DNA from 4 places in the Pantoea sp. X-Soil-MYKO-1785 genome. Region 2 is predicted to be linked to each of the others. Evidence: predicted binding sites of a transcription regulator. Region 2 holds the regulator's gene; each other region holds the start of a gene.
What was found. The regulator LexA, encoded in region 2, represses DNA repair genes until DNA is damaged. The targets are predictions, from matches to a motif close to TNCTGTATGTACATACAGNA.

Region 1 (5,192 bases), 2.2 Mb from region 2:
TTCCGGTGCGCAACGGAAAATATTCAAAATTCGTCTGGGATCATAAATGCTTTAGCGGCGTAGACCATATTGAAAACCCGGATGAAAACGGCGTCTTCAAAATCATCAACGATTACACCGCCGAAGGCTGGAACGATCAGGTCGATAATGAGCTGGGCAACTTCGACTATCTGATGGGCGCGAACATCGATTTCCGTAATAACGCGGTAAGCGAAGAGCTGAAGTACTGGGCGCGCTGGGTGATGGAACAGGTGCCGTGCACCGGCTTCCGGCTTGATGCGGTTAAACACATTCCGGCCTGGTTCTATAAAGACTGGATCGATCACATACAGGAAGTGGCTGAAGAGCCGATGTTTATCGTCGCTGAATACTGGTCGTTCGAAACCGATAAACTGCAGGAGTATGTGCATCAGGTGGAAGGCAAAACCATGCTGTTTGATGCCCCACTGCACATGAACTTCCATCAGGCCTCCACCGCCGGCAGCGCTTACGACCTGAGCCAGATCTTTGCTAACTCGCTGGTGGTCGCCGACCCCTGGCATGCGGTAACGATCGTCGCCAACCACGATACGCAACCGCTGCAGTCGCTGGAAGCGCCGGTAGAAGCCTGGTTTAAACCGCTGGCCTACGCGCTGATTCTGCTGCGTGAACAGGGAGTGCCGACCATTTTCTATCCCGATCTGTTCGGTGCCAGTTATGAAGATACCGGCGGCGACGGCGAGAAACATAAGATTGAGATGCCGGTGATCCCGGAGCTGGAAGGATTGATCCGCGCGCGTCAGCAGTATGGCTGGGGCGCACAGACCGACTATTTCGACCATCCCAACTGCGTCGCCTTTAGCCGTAGCGGCACCGAAACCCAGCCGGGCTGTGTGGTGATTATGTCGAATGGCGATGCGGGTGAGAAAAGCGTGGCGATGGGCGAAGGCTATGCCGGTAAGGTGTGGCGCGATTATCTGGCGAACCGCGAAGAGACCATTACCGCCGATGATCAGGGTAATGCGGTGTTTGTCTGTAACGCCGGCAGCGTCAGCGTCTGGGTGGTCGCAGACTAAGACTTAAAACAGAGGATCTGGCAGGGCTGACGCCCTGCCAGCGTCATTTATTGCGCTAATGCCGCCGCATTGTTTTCAGTGATGCGGGTGTGCAACAGCTGAGGCTCAATATTCTGAATCACACTGGCCTTGGGTTGCTTCGCCACTTCATCCAGCGCCTGCTGGCACTCCACGGTTGGACGTGCCACTTTACGCAGCGTCAGCCCGTCATAATTCAGTTCACCGTTATCAACCACCAGCGGCATCACCCGAACCTGACGCGTGACGTTGACATAATCGCCGCTCAGCAAGGTCAGTTTGCCCGGCTTGGCGATAACCCGCTGCCATTGACGGCAATCCAGTGTGCTGCCATCCGCGTTGATAATCAGGCTGCCTGTCGCCTGATCGCTAATCAGGCCACGCTGCGGGCCGACCGTTTGCCAGTTACCCTGCAGATTAGCCGGTGCCGGGGTTTGAACCGCACTGTCATAGTCGTTGATTTGTGCACATCCGCTCAGCGCCAGCGCGGCCATCAGCATCCACTTTTTCATGTTTAATCCCTAAGATCGCATCAATGGCGGCTACGTTATAATTTTTCCCCTGAGGTGCGCAAGGTATCTGGCTGATCCAACCGCGCCGGGCGCGGTTTTTTTAGCGCTGCCGCGCAACTCACGCAATCTCAGCCGATGATAAGCGACATTTATCCGCTAACGCGCCTGTCTGCTTGCGCGCGTCCTGACAAGTCAGGCGCAACCCGCTACACTGGCGCGCTGCAACAGACATTCAGGAACCTGGCTATGAAAACTCCGGAAGCGTATTACGCGCAGGCGCGCGAAATGTTCTTTACCGCCCACCCCGATTTCCAGGCGGCGCTTGATGAGCTGACCGAAAGCGATGCCCGCGCTGCCAATCTTTCCCTGCGCCAGCTGCGTGAATGGCACGCTGAACGCATCTATGCGGCCTTTTTACGTCAGAAGAATCTGGATGGGATGATCTTTTCGATTCAGCTGGCTGAGCCCGACAAAGCCGTGGCGGCCGAGGCAATCGAGAGCTATCTCAAAGCACATGCTGAATCGCTGGGGATGAGCTGGGAAGAGTTTTGCATTAAAAACGAACTCTGACCGGCTGGAACCGTAAGGTGTATTTTTCATACACCTCCAACCAGTGGTTTTACCACCAATAAAGTTGTACAAGGACGAGGAAAGTGTATAACTTCATTCTACGACTTCGGTCGTGATTGTCCTTGAACGAATAGTGCTTTTGCACTGCCTCTGGAGGTGTTGCTGGATTTCCACCTCCAGAGGCGATTTTTTTTCCCGTCGCTACTCTTCTTCTGCCATCTTTCCTTTAACTTCCACATACTGCGCCACCGCCAGCAGACGATTAATGTGCGTCAGCAGCAGGTCAACGTCGGACTGCAAAAACTCGGTCGATGAACGTGAAGCGGTGACAATCGCATCCTGTACCGTCTCGGTAATGGTCAGCGTATTGTCCTGTTTGGCCTGCACCAGCAACGCAGCAACCAGCAGCGATTGCGCTTCAAGCTGCGCGGTCAGCTCTTTCGCGTCGACGTCCATTTTTGCCAGTTTTAGCAGAATATCAATGACCAGTTGTCGCATCGCACTTCTCCTGATGTATGGAGTGCCATTATGTCGCGATGATGCCGAAATAAGCCAGAGCAGGATGCAGTCCGGCGTGACATAAAAAAATTAGCCAGAATCGGGCGCACCGCCTTGCCACTGTTTTTATTTACAGTATTATATCCCTGCGATTTTGCCCTGAATGGATTGCCATCATGTTTGTTGAGTTAATTTATGACAAGCGAAACGTAGCCGGTTTGCCGGGTGCTCGCGAGATGATTCTCGAAGAGCTGGAAAAACGGGTGCATCGGGTGTTCCCTGACATTGAAGTTAAGGTCAAGCCGATGGAACGTAACGCGATTGATACTGATTTGAGTAAGAACGATAAAGCGACGATTGCGCGGATAGTTGAAGAGATGTTCGACGAAGCGGAAATGTGGCTGGTGGCCGATTAATCCCTTAACGGCCACCGCATCAGTTAGCGGGAGGTCAATTAACTCTCCTGCTCACTGTGATTAATTTCGATCTCGATGTCCTGAATAGCGGCATCCAGATCTTCCAGCATCTTACCCTGCTTGTTGAGTAGCGCATCGATACGATCGGCGTTGACCTTATCTTTGTATTCACCCGCATCGAAGGCTAACCAATGCGTTGAAAGGGTCTCGGTGTTGGTTTGCGCGTAGTGTCGCATCTCTTTTAGCTGAGAGGTCACGTCACGCAGATAATCGTTTTTGGTCTTGGTTTCTGTTGAATCGCTCATGCTAAATGTCCTTCTGGTCAGTTATCCAAAGTGATTTGGCGTAGCGGTTCATCAACCGGCCAACCTGCGGGCGCCTTTCCTGCGAAAACCTCGAAAGAAAATGTCGCCCGGAGATTTAAATCTAGTCGATAATAGCGAAGCCGCACTAAGAATAATCGGAAGTTACGGTTTACGTCCGGAATGCGTCGCAGGCCCCTCACTTTCAATCACCACTTCCTTCACCTTATCGACCGTTTTGATCGCGGTGCGGTCCGGTAACGCATCAAGCTTATGCTGTAAAGCACTCACCTGATCGGTCAGCAAATCGACCCGGGCATCACGCTTAGCGGCGACATTGCGGTAATCCTTGCGGATCTCCTCCACCCGCTTGTTGGCGGCATTATTCACGTAGAGAAAAAGAATCGTCATCAGCACGCAGATCATTGAGCAGCCCAGCATCACGCTGCCGAGAATAACCTTGCGCTTGTGTAGCATGGGTGTCACCGGACTATTTATCGTTACCATCGCTGCGATCCTCCAGAGTTGAGATAAGGCGATCGACTTCATTACGGAACTTATCGCTATGATCGGTCTCGGTCATGGCCAGCAAAATGCCTAACGCATTTTTGATCAGCCGAAGGTCGGTTTCGAGCATTGAGATACGCCGCAAATTTTTATCGTGTCGCTCGCGTAGTTCATCATTTTCCTCACGTATCAACAGGTTGCTCTCCTTTAACAACACCACCTGCTCTTTGTAACTGGTTATAATTTCGCCGCCGGCCCGATTACTGGTCACGATTGACGCAATGCCCGCCAATAACGGCTTCCAGAACAGTGCCGCCGCGCCCCCACCCAAAACCAACGCACCCATACTGGTAATTAAACTACTTTCCATGCCGCACCCCTCTACCCGGTAAGGTCACTGGAACACCACGGCGTGCTACAACAGGCACGTCCCCTGCCTGAAATTTAAGATTGCTTAAATACCAGGGTTAAGTATACTTAAGCCACTCTTAACCTGAATGTCAAGCAGATGAAAAACGAAACGCTGGGCGACCGCATTCGCCATCGAAGGAAAAACCTGGGATTAACGCAGAAGCAGTTGGCGGAACAGGTAAAAGTGTCCCATGTGGCAATCTCGCAATGGGAGAAAGATGAGACCTTACCGCGCGGTGAGAATTTGCTGCGGCTATCAGAATCGCTGGGCTGCGCACCGGCCTATCTGATTGATGGCGATGGACCTGTTTTCAGCGAAAGCGGATTTGCCGGACTGCATCAGATTCCGTTGCTGAACCAGCACGACGTGGTGTCGTGGCTAAAAGATGCCAGCACGGTGAAATGCGATTTTCTGATGCATAACGATATGGCACTTTCTCAGCGCAGTTTTGCTGTGCGGGTCGGGGAGCTGGCAATGGCACCTGCCATTGTGCGTGACGATGTGGTGATCGTTGATCCGGCGGTGTCACCTTTGCCCGGTGACAGCGTACTGGCGCTGCAGCAGAACGTTGCGCTGCTGCGCACTTACCGGCAGCGCGCGCCTCAAGGCAATATTATGCAGTTTGAGCTGGCACCGGTTAACGTCGATTTTCCCCTGCTGCATTCCGGTCGCGATGGCATCAGGCTGGCCGGCACGCTGGTTGAACTTCGCCGTTACCGTCAGCGCTGAATAAAAAAACCCGCTGCGAGGCGGGTCAATCCATTCAAATCAGGCTCTTAACTTCACCAATCACTACAGCAAATAACTACGGCAAATAACTACGGCGAATAACTACGGCGAAAGTCAGGCAACTTACAATGCGTCAGTCAGCTTATCCACTACCACGTTGCCGTGCAGATCGG
Region 2 (5,192 bases):
GTTTTCGGATCGAGCAGGCGACCGGTGCGTGACCGTCCTCCTTCAACAAAATATTCAACTGAGTAACCGCGGGTGAACAGCTCACCGAGATACTCACGGAACACCGTGGCATACAGTTTGTTGCCTTTGAAGGTACGACGAATAAAGAATGCGCCCAGACGACGGAAAATCGGGCCGGCTGGCCAGAAGTTGAGGTTGATACCGGCGGCAATGTGCGGCGGCACCAGTCCCTGATGATAAAGCACGTAAGAGAGCAGCAGGTAATCCATGTGGCTGCGATGGCAAGGCACATAGACGATTTCATGGCCATCCTGCGCCAGCTGACGGACTTTTTCGCCGCCATTAACGTTGATGCCCTGATAGAGCCGGCTCCAGAGCCAGCCCATGACGCGGTCGGTGACGCGAATCGCCTCATAGGAGAAGTTCGCCGCGATCTCTTCCATCATCTCAACCGCATTTTGCTGCGCTTTTTCATGGGAGATTTTTTTGCTGCGCGCTTCGTCTTCTACCGCTTTTTCAATCGCTTTGGATTGCAGCAGACGATTAAACAGATCCTGACGTGCCGGTAAGCGTGGGCCAACTGCCGCCAGCCGCTGACGGGCGAAATGAATGCGCGCCACCCGGGCCAGTTTCTGGGCGATTGATTGGTCGGTGCCGTGTTCGGTTGCCATACGGCGCAGCGAAACAGTCGGCGAGAAACGGACAAAACTGTCGCGTCCATGCCAGATTACCGCAAAGAATTTCTGCACACCGTTCAGCACCCGCAGGTGCGGCGTATCTTCGCCCTGAACCTCACGGCCTGGCGCCCGGCCAAACATCACCGTCACCGGCAGCATCTGGATATCCAGCTTGGGATTATTGCGGTGCAGGTCCAGGTAATCGTGAAAGATTTTCACCGATTCAACGCTGGGGACAAAATAGGGGAACACACGCGGGCCATCGTGGATAAAAACGTGGCGCGGCAGCAGCGAACCATCAATCTCCAGCGGAGAAAGCGGGTCGGGCAGATGATGCCGCAGGCACTGCGCGCGTAAAGTCAGTAAGTCCGCCTTCGAATCGTAAGGCAAAACGTACATAATGGGCCGGGTCGGGTCCAGACCATGTTCAGAAACGGGATCGGCCGGAATGGCCTTACTCTTTACCAAAAAGGACAATGGTAAATTCAGTAATTTGTAATAAAGTTTACGCCAACCTGACATAGACAACATGAAGCCTCTTGTTAGCAAAGCGCCGCAAGCATACCAGAAAGCGCAGCGAAGATCTGTGGTGGTGCCAATTGCACGCAGCCCAGACATTGACGTCAATCCGATGAAAGGGTTCCACTTACTATGGCAAATAATGCCACCGGTTTTGTAAGAATAGTGAAAGCCGCAGGTTATTCATGGCAGGGCCTGCGCGCCGCCTGGCAACACGAAGCCGCTTTCCGCCAGGAGGCGCTGGCCGCGCTGGCCGCCATTATTGTCGCCTGCTGGCTGGATGTCGATATCGTCTCCCGCATTCTGATGATTGGCGCTGTGGTGCTGGTGGTCATTGTCGAAATCCTCAACAGCGCCATTGAGGCGGTAGTGGATCGTATCGGTCAGGAGCGCCACCCTTTGGCCGGACGGGCCAAGGATATGGGCTCCGCGGCGGTGCTGATCAGCATCTTACTGGCACTGTTTGTCTGGATCGCGCTGCTTTGGTCGCATTTGCGATAAGCCTTCCACAACGCGTCAGATGGCGCGTTTTGCCTGAGAATCGGTTTCCATTTCACCAATACCTGTATATACTCACAGCGACTGTATAAACAACCAGGGGGCGGGATGAAAGCATTAACCAGCAGGCAGCAGCAGGTCTATGACCTGATTCGCGACCATATTACTCAAACGGGCATGCCGCCTACGCGTGCAGAAATTGCCGCGCAGCTGGGTTTCCGCTCGCCGAACGCGGCAGAAGAGCATCTTAAGGCACTGGCACGTAAAGGGGTGATTGAGATTGTTTCTGGCGCCTCACGCGGTATTCGCCTGTTGATGGAAGAAGAAGCGTCTGAAGGTCTGCCGTTGATTGGCCGGGTTGCTGCCGGTGAGCCGATCATGGCGCAGGAGCACATCGAAACCCATTACAAAGTGGATCCGGGCCTGTTCAAACCTTCTGCTGATTTTCTGCTGCGCGTCAGTGGAATGTCGATGAAAGATATCGGGATTATGGATGGCGACCTGCTCGCAGTACATAAAACCCAGGACGTGCGTAATGGCCAGGTTGTGGTGGCCCGCATTGATGATGAAGTAACGGTTAAACGCTGGAAGAAGCAGGGTGCTATTGTGCATCTGCTGCCTGAAAACAGTGATTTTGAGCCAATTATCGTCGATACGCGCGCTCAGTCGCTGACGGTCGAAGGTCTGGCGGTCGGTGTGGTTCGCAACGGCGAATGGCTCTGAGTCTGACATAACCACGCATTCGTAGCGTCTGATGCTATTCTGTCTGCCCTAATTTTGTCGCTGCTGCTCCCCTCTCTGCAGCGGCACCGAGCACGGAACTGCGAATGCGTTTTTTAACGGCTACCGACAAAAACCTCTGGCGGCTGGCGCTGCCGATGATCCTTTCTAACATCACCGTTCCTTTACTGGGAGTGGTCGATACTGCTGTCATTGGTCACCTCGACAGCCCGGTCTATCTTGGCGGGGTTGCGGTCGGTACGACAATCACCAGTTTCCTCTTCATGCTGCTGCTGTTCCTTCGAATGAGTACCACCGGCCTGACGGCGCAGGCTTTTGGTGCCGGCGATAAATTGGCACTGGCACGTGCGCTGACCCAGCCTTTAATCATTGCGCTGCTGGCTGGCGTGCTGTTCGTCTGCCTGCGTTCGCCAATCGCTGCGTTGGCGACCGATCTGATTGGCGGCGATGCCAGCGTTCTGCAACAGGCGACGCTGTTTATTCAGATCCGCTGGCTGAGTGCGCCCGCCACTCTGGCAAATCTGGTGATCCTTGGCTGGCTGCTGGGCGTGCAGTACGCGCGTGCGCCGGTCATCCTGCTGGTGATCGGCAATCTGGTCAATATTGTACTCGATCTGTGGCTGGTGATGGGCCTGCACTGGGGTGTGGCAGGCGCGGCAACCGCGACCGCACTGGCAGAGTATATAACGCTGGCCGTCGGTGCGGTGATGGTCTGGCGGGTATTGAAACTGCGTGGCATCACCCCGGCAATGCTGAAGCAGAGCTGGCGCGGTGACATGAAGCGGCTGCTGCGTCTTAATCGCGACATTATGCTGCGTTCGTTAATGCTGCAGCTCTGTTTTGCCTCGCTGACGGTGCTGGGCGCACGCATCGGTCCGCAGGTGGTGGCGGTGAACGCGGTATTGCTGATGTTTATCACCTTTACCGCCTATGCGCTGGATGGTTTTGCCTACGCGGTTGAAGCCTTCGCCGGTGAGGCGCATGGTGCGAAGGATGGCAGCCGGCTGCTGCGCGTCTGGCACTCTGCCTGCCGACAGGCGCTGGTGGTGGCCTTGCTGTTCTCATTGATTTATGCGTGTTTCGGTTCGCACATCGTGGCGCTGCTGACCTCGATCGAACAGCTGCAACAGGCGGCCGATCGCTATCTGATATGGCAGGTGATCCTGCCGCTGGTGGGGGTCTGGTGTTATCTGCTGGATGGCATGTTCATCGGTGCAACCCGCGGCCGGGAGATGCGTAACAGCATGGTGGTGGCGGCACTCGGTTACTTCCTGACGCTACTTAGCGTCCCGCTGCTGGGCAACCATGGCTTGTGGCTGGCAGTTAGCGTTTTCCTGGCGCTGCGTGGTCTGTCGCTATGGCTGATCTGGCGTAAACACTGGCAGCAGAACAGCTGGTTTAACGCCTGATAGCCGGCCTCTGACGCGCTCAGGCTACAGATTATTCTGTATTGTTTCGGCAAACCTAAAATCTTCTACTATAATTAACCGTAAGCAGCGCAGTGAACCAGCGCTTTATATCGTCATTTTGTTTTCTTTCAAGATAAATGATGTAACCAAAGGATGACATAGAGGTCTGCCATGAATAAAGATCAAGCGAGCGGCAACTGGAAGCAATTCAAAGGCACAGTGAAAGAGAAATGGGGCAAGCTGACCGACGATGATATGCAGGTTATCGAAGGCAAACGCGATCAGCTGGTCGGAAAAATTCAGGAACGTTACGGCTATGCCAAAGAAGATGCAGAGCGCGAAGTAACAGACTGGGAAAGTCAGAACAAAGATTACCGCTGGTAATCACACAGATTTACGGATAAAGCTCCTACCCCCCGGTACGCTCATACCGGCACCCGCACAAGGATGTGCACATTACCCGCGTTTTCCCCGCTTTTTACCTTCACTTTGATGATCGTGCTGACAACTTTCATGATGGGTGCAGGCTTCGACTTCGACACAATTCTCACATAATCCATGTGCTTCAATCACGCTGTGACGCAGAGCAAATTGCGCCTCTCCAGCCAGCGTCGCAATAATCTTCTCTACTCCCTGCGCCTGCTTTTCGGTTACTGCCGCACAGCGATCGCACACCAGCATTACTGATGTGTGTGCCGGTGCCTCGAAATGGTGACACATCACATAGCTGTTATTGGACTCTACCCGGTGGATAAAGCCCTGTTCCAGCAGGAAGTCCAGCGCCCGATAGACCGTAGGTGGCTTGGCCTGAGGTTCGCTAACCCGAAGTTGATCCAGCAGATCATAAGCGCTGATCGATCCTGGCTGCTCAGCCATTAATCGTAACACTTCAGCCCGCTGCGATGTCAGACGCACACCGCGCTGCAGGCACAGTTTTTCCGCCTGGGTCATTATTTGCTGTGACGTCATGTTTGACATGGAAACTCTCCGCTGGATAAGTGATGTTATTTTATCACACAAATTTTTGCGGCGCAGAGGTTGGTTGTTGCCTGATAAAACAGCAAATTCTGCTCGGACGTCGATCAAAAACGCGAGTTCATCCGCAGGCGAGGCCGCTATCAGCCCCAAATCAGATCCACTCGTCGACCGGCTAAGGTGGCCTTTGTCGCGCTTTTGCTTTGCATCTCACTGAGTTAAGAAGTAATGTTCAGAAAGACTTAAGAAATGTCTGGTATTATTTTATTTATTATCGGGTATTTTGAACAAAAATAATGTTTTACTGATTGGAAAACGTCCAATCCTTTGAATTAAGCGACTGTTTCCTTTGAATTCACAGCAATAACGCGTT
Region 3 (5,192 bases), 1.2 Mb from region 2:
TGTTCCGCTTCCAGCGCTTACTCAATATGCAGGCCCAGGCCTGTCGGCAGCTGGCGCACTCTATTTTAATGCGTGAACGCTGGGTGCACGACAGCCGGTTTGAGCGGGCATTTGAACGGCTGCAAAAAGCCATAGAACGCCTTGAGCAGCGTGAGCCAGAGGCCACCCATACCCGTGCGCTTTACTGGCTGCTGCGCAACCTGCAGGCGATTGACGCCCAGCTGGCCTCTATCGAATCGGAGCAGACGCTGGCAGGCGACGATCCGCAGCACAGCGACAATCTGCTATCACGCGAAGGCCTGAGCGGCTGGAGCGATATCCGGCTGCGCTTCAGTCGTCACCTGACTCCCGCCTCGGCGCTGTTCCGTCATGCGGTGCGGATGTCGGTGGTGCTGTGTATCGGTTACGGCTTCATTCAGATTACCGGACTGGAGCGAGGCTACTGGATACTGCTGACCAGTCTGTTTGTCTGCCAGCCCAATTACAATGCGACACAGCGGCGGCTGGCGCTACGCATTGGCGGGACGCTGGCGGGGATCGCTATTGGCTTGCCGGTGCTCTGGCTGGTGCCCTCGGTCGAAGGACAACTGATTCTGATCGTGATCAGCGGGGTGCTGTTTTTCGCCTTCCGGCAGGTGCAGTACGCGCAGGCGACGCTGTTTATCACGCTGCTGGTGCTGCTCTGTTTCAACCTGCTCGGCGAAGGGTTTGAGGTGGCTTTACCGCGGGTGGTCGACACGCTGCTGGGCTGTGGTCTGGCCTGGCTGGCCGTCGCCTTTATCTGGCCTGACTGGCGCTTCCGTCAGTTACCGGCGGTGGCAGAACGCACCTTGCAGGCCAACTGTCGCTATCTTGATGCGATTATGGAGCAATACCATCAGGGCAAAGATAACCGGCTGGCTTATCGTATTGCCCGACGGGATGCGCATAATGCCGATGCCGAACTGGCGTCGGTGGTTTCCAATATGAGCAGTGAAAGCCGTACCAGCCAGGCGATGCGTGAATCCGCTTTTCAGCTGCTGTGCTCAAATCACTCTTTCCTGAGCTACATCTCTGCACTGGGTGCGCATCGCGATAAAATTAGCGAACCGGAACTGCTCAAACTGCTGGATGATACGGTCTGTTATGTTGAGGATGTGCTGCAAACGGATGTCGTCAGCGATCAACAGGCTGAGACGATGCGTCATCAACTGGCTCAGCGCATCAGCCAGCTGGCCACCGATGCGGATACGCGCGCGCCACTGGTATTGCAGCAACTTGGCTTGCTGGTGGCGCTGATGCCTGAGGTCGCTCGCCTGCGCCGCACGCTTAACGCAGACTAGTTTACCCCGCCTTTCGGGTTCAGCGTCATCAGCACGGTACGCTGAAACCAGGCGTTAAGTTCCGCCCTGACCGCCTGCGGCAGGGCTGCATAATGATGACCCGATATTGCTCCCTCCAGCGCCAGCAGCGTTTGTAATCCGATATTCTGGTTCACCACCTTAAGCTTCAGCCAGCACTGCTTAGCCCCAATCTCATGAAGATGCTGAACGTTCAGAATACCCGCTTCATGCAACATCATCTCCATACGCAGGCTGAGATTAGGCAGATCTTTTAAGCGGAGGGATAACTGCTTATGCTGCTGCTCTTCCCTTGCGGTCTCCAGTGATGCGGCTGATAGCGTCAACAGATGTGCTGGCGTATGCCATAAGGCATCGTCCACCCGGTAATAGTTGAGGCTGACCAGCACGCCACGCTTACGAAAAATTAACGGCTCCAGCGGACGCTGCGCGATGTATTCACGTAACGGCTCACTGGCGCGCAGATAGAGTGCGTCATTATTAACTAAAGCAAAAACCACGCGCTCGACAGCCAGTGCATAACCACCAAACTGGGTTCGCGACTCAATCGTACCCAGCGGGGCTAGCTGCGCTCTGGAACGTTCAATGATCGGATTTAACTTTTTCATCACACCACCTCCATGTAAGAGAAATGCCTGAAATTATCTTTTGTTTCAGACAATTAGAAGATAGGAAAAAGGCCTGATCGGTTCAATCAATTAATAGCGGTTCCGCTAACCTTGTGACGTTTTTGCGAGCCGTTATCAGAAATTTGGGTTGATCTTTATGCGCAACGCCAGTACTGTATATTCATACAGTCCACTGCTGAGTGATTAACTTATGCGAACACAACATCCGAACAATACACGCTATGCTCATCATTATGCGTCCTCTTCCGTATCCGCTTCTCAACACGGCTGGATTACTGAGTTACGCTATAGTGAGCAGCCCGGAATGATGCAGATGTTACTGTTACCGCTGTTGCAGCAGCTGAGTCAGCAGTCGCGCTGGCAACTGTGGTTAACCCCTGCGCATAAGCTGAATCGCGCCTGGCTACAGCAGTCCGGCTTGCCGCTGGACAAGAGCATGCATATTGCCGATTCTGAGCGTCTGAACGCAGTTGAAGCGATGATTAAAGCGCTGCGTACCGGAAATTACAGTGTCGTTCTGGCATGGATTCCCTACGAGCTGGATGAAGATGAACGACGTCAACTGGAAAATGCAGCAGCCGAAGGTGATGCCCTGGGATTGATTTTGCGTTCGAGTGGAACACCCGAAGCGCCTCTCGGACCACAAAATGCGCTAAAAATTCAGTCGGATTTGTTTCATTAAGTAAAAATCGGAAGTTTCTCAAGCTATATTTCTTATCTGTCGTCGCTAAACCACTGATTCTGTTAGTTCGAGCGTTGACAATGGTTTAGCAGGTTTTTTGGGCGTTGAGCCGCGACAATAATACCAGGCTAATTGTTAGAATTTGTGTATAAATCTCTGTTTTTTTACAGAAGCGCCTCACATCATACTTGTAAGTTTCCAATCTCGTTGTAGACTTTATCTCGCCAGGGTGCTCAATAACCTCCGTTTTTTTGCGGTAGAGTCATAAGCGAGCGTTTTGACCCGGCGAAGGATTAAACCAAGAGCAACCTTTTTGCTCATTGCCTATTTGGATGATAACGAGGCGCAAAATGAAAAAGACAGCTATCGCAATCGCAGTGGCACTGGCTGGCTTCGCTACCGTAGCGCAGGCCGCTCCGAAAGATGACACCTGGTACACCGGTGCTAAACTGGGCTGGTCTCAGTACCACGACACTGGTTACTACGGTAACGGTTACCAAAACAATGACGGTCCAACTCACGAAAGCCAGCTGGGTGCAGGTGCATTCGTTGGTTACCAGGCAAATCCATACCTGGGCTTCGAGCTGGGCTATGACTGGCTGGGTCGCATGCCTAATAAAGGCAACGTGACTAACGGCGCGTTCAAAGCACAAGGCATTCAGCTGGCTGCTAAACTGAGCTACCCAATTTATGACGATCTGGACGTGTATACTCGTCTGGGCGGCATGGTATGGCGTGCAGACTCAACGCAGACTAACCCAACTAATGGCCGCATCAGCGACCACGACACCGGTGTTTCTCCACTGGCAGCAGTTGGTGTTGAGTATGCGCTGACCAAAAACTGGGCTACCCGTCTGGATTACCAGTGGGTTAACAACATTGGTGATGCACAGACCGTTGGTACCCGTCCAGACAACGGCATGCTGAGCGTAGGCGTTTCATACCGCTTCGGTCAGGATGAAGCTGCTCCAGCACCAGCTCCGGCTCCAGCGCCAGCACCAGTTGTTGAAACCAAGCGTTTCACTCTGAAGTCTGACGTTCTGTTCACCTTCAACAAAGCTACCCTGAAGCCAGAAGGTCAGCAGGCTCTGGATCAGCTGTACAGCCAGCTGAGCTCAATGGATCCTAAAGATGGTTCCGTTGTCGTACTGGGCTTCACCGATCGCATCGGTTCAGAGCAGTACAACCAGAAACTGTCTGAGAAACGTGCTCAGTCAGTAGTAGATTACCTGGTATCTAAAGGTATCCCTTCTAACAAGATCTCTGCACGTGGCATGGGTGAATCTAACCCAGTTACCGGCAACACCTGTGACAGCGTGAAAGGCCGCAATGCCCTGATCGACTGCCTGGCGCCGGACCGTCGTGTAGAAATCGACGTTAAAGGCATCAAAGACGTTGTAACTCAGCCACAGGCTTAAGTTTACACGTAATAAAAAACCCCGCTAAGGCGGGGTTTTTTTATGCCAGTCTGTCGGCAAAGTTGCCAGACTATACGGGTGTAGTTACTCTTTTTCTGTGCCAGACTTACCGAGAATCGCCTGCAGATCTTCTCTGAGACTCGACATCTGATTGGCATACTTCTCTTTGCGTTCGGCATCTTCAATCAACTGCACTACCGTCTCAGACAAGGTACTGTTACGCCGTTGCGCCAGTCCTGCCAGCCGTTGCCAGACCAGATACTCAAGGTCAATCGACTTCTTCCGCGTATGCTGATGCTCAGCATTGAAGTGACGTTTGCGCCGCGCACGAATGGTCTGCTTAAGCCGATTATCCAGGTCGGCATGAATATGCTCAGCAATCCATTCGTTGACCGTAACCGGATTATTTTCCATCGCCAGCAGCTTATCGACTGCCGCCTGCGCCGCACTTAATTCAAGGTGACGCGTGATCAGTTCACCTTCCCGATGTTTTTTCACCAGGTATTTCCATTTCCATCCACTTTCAAGATTTTCGAGTTGCTGGTATTTCATCGGAATCTCATCGTGATCACGTAACGAGCTAAGAATAACAGCTTTTTTCCCGGATGCAGCAACGAAAAACATGCTGTCAACGTCACATCTTCAACAGGAAGTCTGCAGTGCTTAACAAGGGTGAATCCTGTATAATCTCGCTTTTCTTAAATCAGACAAATGCGATTATTTTGACCAGCACCCAACTTACGTGGCAAACCTTACAGCCGGATAGCGCACAATACCAATCCGTTTTCTCCCGAATTGCTGATGAAGAAACCGATGCTCTGGCAACGGTACAGCCCCGATTGCTGAATGCACTGGCGCATTTACACCACCAGACGCAGGGATTCCCGTTACTGCTGGTTCGCAGCCAGGAAAATCGCGACTACCTGGCGCTGATAGCCCAGGCGGCTCAGCGGGTCATGGAGGACAACACCACGCTGTATGGTGGTGATTACCATATCATGGCCGACAACGTCACGCTGCAGCCCCCTTCTGACCCGCAGCGCCCTTTCACCAGTCAGGGCGGTATCCATTTCGCCGACTGGATTGAGACCGAACAGCTGTTTGGCTGTGTGCGTCAGCACAA
Region 4 (5,192 bases), 1.5 Mb from region 2:
GATCGATCCGCTTAACTGCGTCACGCTGGAAGATTCTTTCAACGGCATGATCGCCACCAAAGCGGCGCGGATGCGTTCGATTGTGGTGCCCGCTGCGGCGCACCGCAACGATCCGCGCTGGGCACTGGCGGATGTCCGGCTGGATGACCTGACCCGACTGACGCTGGCCGATTTACATGGCTAAGTGCAAGCCCGCCAGCAGGCGGGCTTTTTTTACCCGTTTCGCCGTACTGTTGATCTACTCCGCAAATAATTAAAACAACGTTTCATTTTTATTGAATTCATATCCCGCTCTGCCTAAGATGCCCAGACAGTCCCTGTTCCGGGGCATGCTTAACCTGATCTGCAGAGAGGCCTGAGATGGACGTTCGTCAAAGCATTCACAGTGATCACGCCAGACAGCTGGACACTGACGCGCTGCGCCGCGAGTTTCTGATTGAAACGATTTTTACTGCCGATAACTACACCCTGACCTACAGCCATATCGACCGCATTATTATTGGTGGCGTGATGCCGGTGAATAACCCGGTAACGATTGGCGATGAAATGGGTAAACAGTTAGGCGTCAGCTATTTTCTTGAGCGCCGCGAGCTGGGTATGATCAATATCGGTGGCCCCGGACTGGTAGAAGTGGACGGTAAAAGCTGGGAAATCGGCCATGAAGAGGCGCTCTATGTCGGTAAGGGCGCGCGAAATCTGCTGTTCCGCAGCCTGAATCCGGCCCAGCCGGCGAAGTTCTACTACAACAGCGCCCCTGCGCATGCCACCTTCCCGGATAAAAAAATCACCTTACAGGAGGCCGCCACCGCCACGCTCGGCGATCCTGCCACCTCCAACCGCCGCACCATCAATAAGTTCATCGTGCCGGATGTGCTGCCGACCTGTCAGCTCACCATGGGCTTAACCAAACTGGAGGAAGGCAGCCTGTGGAACACCATGCCGTGCCACACCCATGAACGCCGCATGGAGGTCTATTTCTATTTCGACATGAGCGAGGAGAGCGCGGTGTTCCACATGATGGGCGAGCCGCAGCAAACCCGTCACCTGCTGGTGCATAACGAACAGGCGGTGATTTCACCCAGCTGGTCGATTCACGCCGGCGTCGGCACGCAGCGCTACACCTTCATCTGGGGCATGGTGGGCGAAAATCAGGTCTTTGATGACATGGACCACGTCAAAATCAGCGAACTACGCTGAGCAGAGGAGAAATATCATGATACTGAATGCGTTTAGCCTGGAAGGGAAAGTGGCGCTGGTGACCGGCTGCAATACCGGTTTAGGACAGGGTATGGCGCTGGGCCTGGCGCAGGCGGGATGCGACATCATCGGCGTCAACCGCGAAGGACCGGACGAGACCCAAAGCAAAGTGGAAGCACTGGGCCGCCGTTTCTGGCCGATAAAGGCTGACCTGATAAAAACGGAGGTGGTCGGCTCGGTAGTAGAGCAGGCGCTGGCCGCAGCCGGTAAAATCGACATTCTGGTGAATAACGCCGGGATTATCCGCCGCGAAGATGCACTGAACTTCAGCGAGCAGGACTGGGATGATGTGATGAATCTCAACAGCAAGAGCCTGTTCTTTCTGTCACAGCAGGTTGCCCGGCAGTTTATCGCTCAGGGTAACGGCGGAAAAATTATTAATATTGCCTCAATGCTGTCGTTTCAGGGTGGGATCCGCGTGCCCTCTTACACCGCATCAAAAAGCGCGGTGATGGGGCTGACCCGACTGATGGCGAACGAATGGGCGAAGCACAACATTAATGTTAATGCGATCGCCCCCGGTTACATGGCCACCAATAACACCCAACAGTTACGCAGTGATGAAGCGCGCAGTGAAGAGATCCTCGGGCGTATCCCGGCCGGTCGCTGGGGCGCACCCGACGATATGATGGGACCGGTGGTGTTCCTGGCCTCAGCGGCCTCTGATTACGTTAACGGCTTTACGCTGGCGGTGGATGGCGGCTGGCTGGCGCGCTAATTTATCGGGCGGACAGGCCGCAAGGATTGTCCGCTTTTTTTAGTTAAATTCACGCTTCGTTACAGCGTCACATGTTCTCATTCACTGGATAAATCCCTATACTGGATGCATCGACAGTTTTATTTGCAGCCAGGTTCCATCATGACGGCCGAGGGCCATATCATTTTTGCCATTGCGAGTGCCATTTTCGCTAAACGTGCTGAACTTACACCGGTGCTGGCGCAGGCAGACTGGTGGCATCTTGTTCCGTCGGCACTGCTGACCTGCCTGTTGCCCGATATCGATCATCCAAAATCGCTGCTCGGGCAGCGGCTACGCTGGCTCTCCCATCCGATTGCACGGGCGTTTGGCCACCGCGGTTTTACCCACAGTTTACTGGCGGTGGCCGCCGGGCTGTGGCTGTTTCAGCTTAACCTGCCGGCGGAATCGCCGATTCCGCCTGATGTACTGCAGGGACTAACGCTGGGTTATCTCAGCCATATTGTTGCTGACATGCTGACACCGGCAGGCGTACCTCTGTTATGGCCCTGCCGCTGGCGCTTTCGTCTCCCTATTCTGAAAAGTCAGAAAGGTAACCAGCTTGAGCGGGCGTTATGCCTCGGACTGGTCGGTTATGCGCTGTGGTTCCCGGTGGGCATGCCTTCGTTTGGTGCAAACGGCTGGCCCGCTCAGCTGTTTGATACGCTACAAAATGGTGTCGGACGGCTAATTTCCAGCCAGACTGCGCATTAAATCAACAAATTAAGCGATTAAGTTATAAAGCATGCCATTTGGATATAAGGCCTGCACCCTCTCCTGCTGCTACCATTCCCGCAGTCTTAATTCGTGATTAACATTATGCGGTTTTCCCGACGCGGAAAACCGCATTACTCTGGAGTTTCAGTATGGACCTTCCTCTTACGCTAAACCTCGTCGCCTTTGTGGTGCTGCTGGTGCTGCTCTCTCGTTTCAGCCGCAACAACTGGAGCCTGTCGAAGAAAGTGCTGACCGGTCTGGTGATCGGCGTACTGTTCGGCCTGGTGCTGCAGCTGATTTACGGTGAAAACAGCGCGGTGGTTAAAACCTCCATCAGCTGGTTTAACATCGTTGGCAATGGCTACGTGCAGCTGCTGCAGATGGTGGTAATGCCGCTGGTGTTTGTTTCGATTCTGAGTGCGGTTGCCCGCCTGCATAACGCCTCTTCGCTGGGTAAAATCAGCGTACTGACCATCGGCGTGCTGCTGTTTACCACCGCTATCTCGGCGCTGGTTGGGGTGTTCGTCACCGGCCTGTTTGGTCTGAGCGCTGAAGGTCTGGTGCAGGGTGTGCAGGAAACCGCGCGTCTGAGCGCCATTCAGAGCAACTACGTCGGCAAAGTCTCTGACCTGAGTGTGCCGCAGCTGGTGCTGTCGTTTATTCCGAAAAACCCGTTTGCCGATCTGACCGGTGCCAATCCGACCTCGATCATCAGCGTGGTGATCTTTGCTGCCTTCCTTGGTGTGGCCGCGCTGCAGCTGCTGAAAGATGATGAAGTAAAAGGTCAGCGCGTGCTGGTGGCGATCGACACGCTGCAGTCGTGGGTGATGAAGCTGGTTCGTTTAGTGATGAAGCTGACGCCGTACGGTGTGCTGGCCCTGATGACCAAAGTGGTAGCCGGTTCGAATCTGCAGGACATCATCAAACTGGGAAGCTTCGTGGTTGCCTCTTACCTCGGTCTGGCCATTATGTTTGGCGTCCATGCGCTGCTGCTGTCGGTCAACGGGATTAACCCGATGCGTTTCTTCCGCAAAGTGTGGCCGGTGATTACCTTTGCCTTTACCAGCCGCTCCAGCGCCGCCAGTATTCCGCTGAGCGTCGAAACCCAAACCCGTCGCCTTGGCGTGCCGGAGTCGATTGCCAGCTTCTCAGCCTCGTTCGGTGCCACTATCGGCCAGAACGGCTGTGCCGGCCTCTATCCGACCATGCTGGCAGTGATGGTTGCGCCAACCGTTGGCATCAATCCGTTTGACCCACTGTGGATCGCCACGCTGGTCGGGATTGTCACGCTGAGCTCGGCTGGCGTGGCCGGTGTTGGTGGCGGTGCGACTTTCGCCGCGCTGATTGTGCTGCCCGCCATGGGCCTGCCGGTCACTCTGGTGGCGCTGCTGATCTCCATCGAACCGCTGATCGACATGGGCCGTACCGCCCTGAACGTCAACGGCTCCATGACCGCCGGTTCCCTCACCAGCCGCTGGTTAGGTCTGACCGATAAGCGCGTACTGGACAGCGATGAACACGCCGAACTGGCGCACCGTTAATCCCACATCAACCTGGCGCACCCGCGCCAGGTTTTCTGCTCTTCTCCCGCTTTCTCTCCATAATTTCCCCGCTTGATGGCGACGCAGTTAAGAAAACGTTAAGCATGGTAAACAGGCGAAAATTCGCCGCTTTAGCGCTTGTCTTTAGTCGCTAAAAGGCCAATTCTGCAGGCAGTCTTATGAGGAGAATGCCCGATGAAAAAAGTTATCGCCTCCCTGCTGGCGTTAACCCTGTTAACCCCGGCTATCGCTTTCGCTCATCCTGGCGGATGGGGTCCACATGGTGGTGCTGGTCCACACTGGGGCGGGCCCGGTCCGGTGCGTTTTTTACCTGAAGCCGCAACAGCGGTGTTGATCGGCGGACTGACCTATTACCTGCTTAACGGCAATTATTATCAGCGCCATGGCGAAGAGTATGTAGTGGTAGAACCGCCTGAAGATTGCCGCATCAGCGATGAGATGCGGGTGCTGGACTTCAACGGTAAACGCTTTTATGTGCAGCAGGGGCATTACTACCAGCGGCAGATAGATGGCGACTACGTCGAGGTTCCACGGCCGGCAGGCTTATAACAGCTGCAACGAAAAACGGCCCGTCAGATGACGGGCCGTTTATTATTCGATTAGGGCTACTGCAAATGCCTTACTGCTGAACCTGCGGATCGGTATCGTATTCCGCACAGCTCTGGAAGCCGTAGTTCATTACGCGACCGGTATCGTTGTAGCTAACGAAATAGGTCTGTGCTTTGCCGTCACGCTGGCCCAGTACATAAGTCTGGCAGGTGCCACGCGCGTGAACCATGGTGATTTCAGTCGACGGTGTGCCGGCGATCTGACGAACCTGGTCACGGGTCATGCCTTTTTTAACATCCTTCACCACTGGCTTAGTCACGTAGCTTTCAGCGCGGTCGTAAGTCGTACAACCAGACAGGGCAGCCAGCGTC

Region 1: AC6I8D_RS12110 (DinI-like family protein) is a predicted target of LexA. The motif match lies at 2,772-2,791, and genes of this name have one in related genera.
Region 3: sulA (SOS-induced cell division inhibitor SulA) is a predicted target of LexA. The motif match lies at 2,120-2,139, and genes of this name have one in related genera.
Region 4: AC6I8D_RS08125 (metal-dependent hydrolase) is a predicted target of LexA. The motif match lies at 2,075-2,094, and genes of this name have one in related genera.

Annotation. Positions count from the first base shown of each region.
Region 1 is NZ_AP036000.1:2,514,718-2,519,909, forward strand. Features, by position in the region: gene amyA (alpha-amylase) at 1-1,055, shown strand, start outside; gene yedD (lipoprotein YedD) at 1,103-1,585, opposite strand; gene AC6I8D_RS12100 (DUF6388 family protein) at 1,832-2,155, shown strand; gene iraP (anti-adapter protein IraP) at 2,357-2,653, opposite strand; gene AC6I8D_RS12110 (DinI-like family protein) at 2,830-3,069, shown strand; gene AC6I8D_RS12115 (hypothetical protein) at 3,108-3,374, opposite strand; gene AC6I8D_RS12120 (hypothetical protein) at 3,537-3,878, opposite strand; gene AC6I8D_RS12125 (hypothetical protein) at 3,862-4,248, opposite strand; gene AC6I8D_RS12130 (helix-turn-helix domain-containing protein) at 4,387-5,019, shown strand; gene AC6I8D_RS12135 (hypothetical protein) at 5,143-5,192, opposite strand, start outside.
Region 2 is NZ_AP036000.1:289,393-294,584, forward strand. Features, by position in the region: gene plsB (glycerol-3-phosphate 1-O-acyltransferase PlsB) at 1-1,199, opposite strand, end outside; gene AC6I8D_RS01290 (diacylglycerol kinase) at 1,329-1,697, shown strand; gene lexA (transcriptional repressor LexA) at 1,803-2,417, shown strand; gene dinF (MATE family efflux transporter DinF) at 2,522-3,844, shown strand; gene AC6I8D_RS01305 (CsbD family protein) at 4,016-4,228, shown strand; gene zur (zinc uptake transcriptional repressor Zur) at 4,301-4,822, opposite strand.
Region 3 is NZ_AP036000.1:1,462,602-1,467,793, reverse strand. Features, by position in the region: gene yccS (YccS family putative transporter) at 1-1,322, shown strand, start outside; gene AC6I8D_RS06760 (TfoX/Sxy family DNA transformation protein) at 1,319-1,948, opposite strand; gene sulA (SOS-induced cell division inhibitor SulA) at 2,160-2,651, shown strand; gene ompA (porin OmpA) at 3,002-4,069, shown strand; gene matP (macrodomain Ter protein MatP) at 4,154-4,621, opposite strand; gene AC6I8D_RS06740 (AAA family ATPase) at 4,675-5,192, shown strand, end outside.
Region 4 is NZ_AP036000.1:1,749,674-1,754,865, reverse strand. Features, by position in the region: gene hxpB (hexitol phosphatase HxpB) at 1-184, shown strand, start outside; gene kduI (5-dehydro-4-deoxy-D-glucuronate isomerase) at 361-1,197, shown strand; gene kduD (2-dehydro-3-deoxy-D-gluconate 5-dehydrogenase KduD) at 1,214-1,975, shown strand; gene AC6I8D_RS08125 (metal-dependent hydrolase) at 2,117-2,707, shown strand; gene AC6I8D_RS08120 (L-cystine transporter) at 2,860-4,251, shown strand; gene AC6I8D_RS08115 (DUF6515 family protein) at 4,447-4,821, shown strand; gene osmE (osmotically-inducible lipoprotein OsmE) at 4,892-5,192, opposite strand, start outside.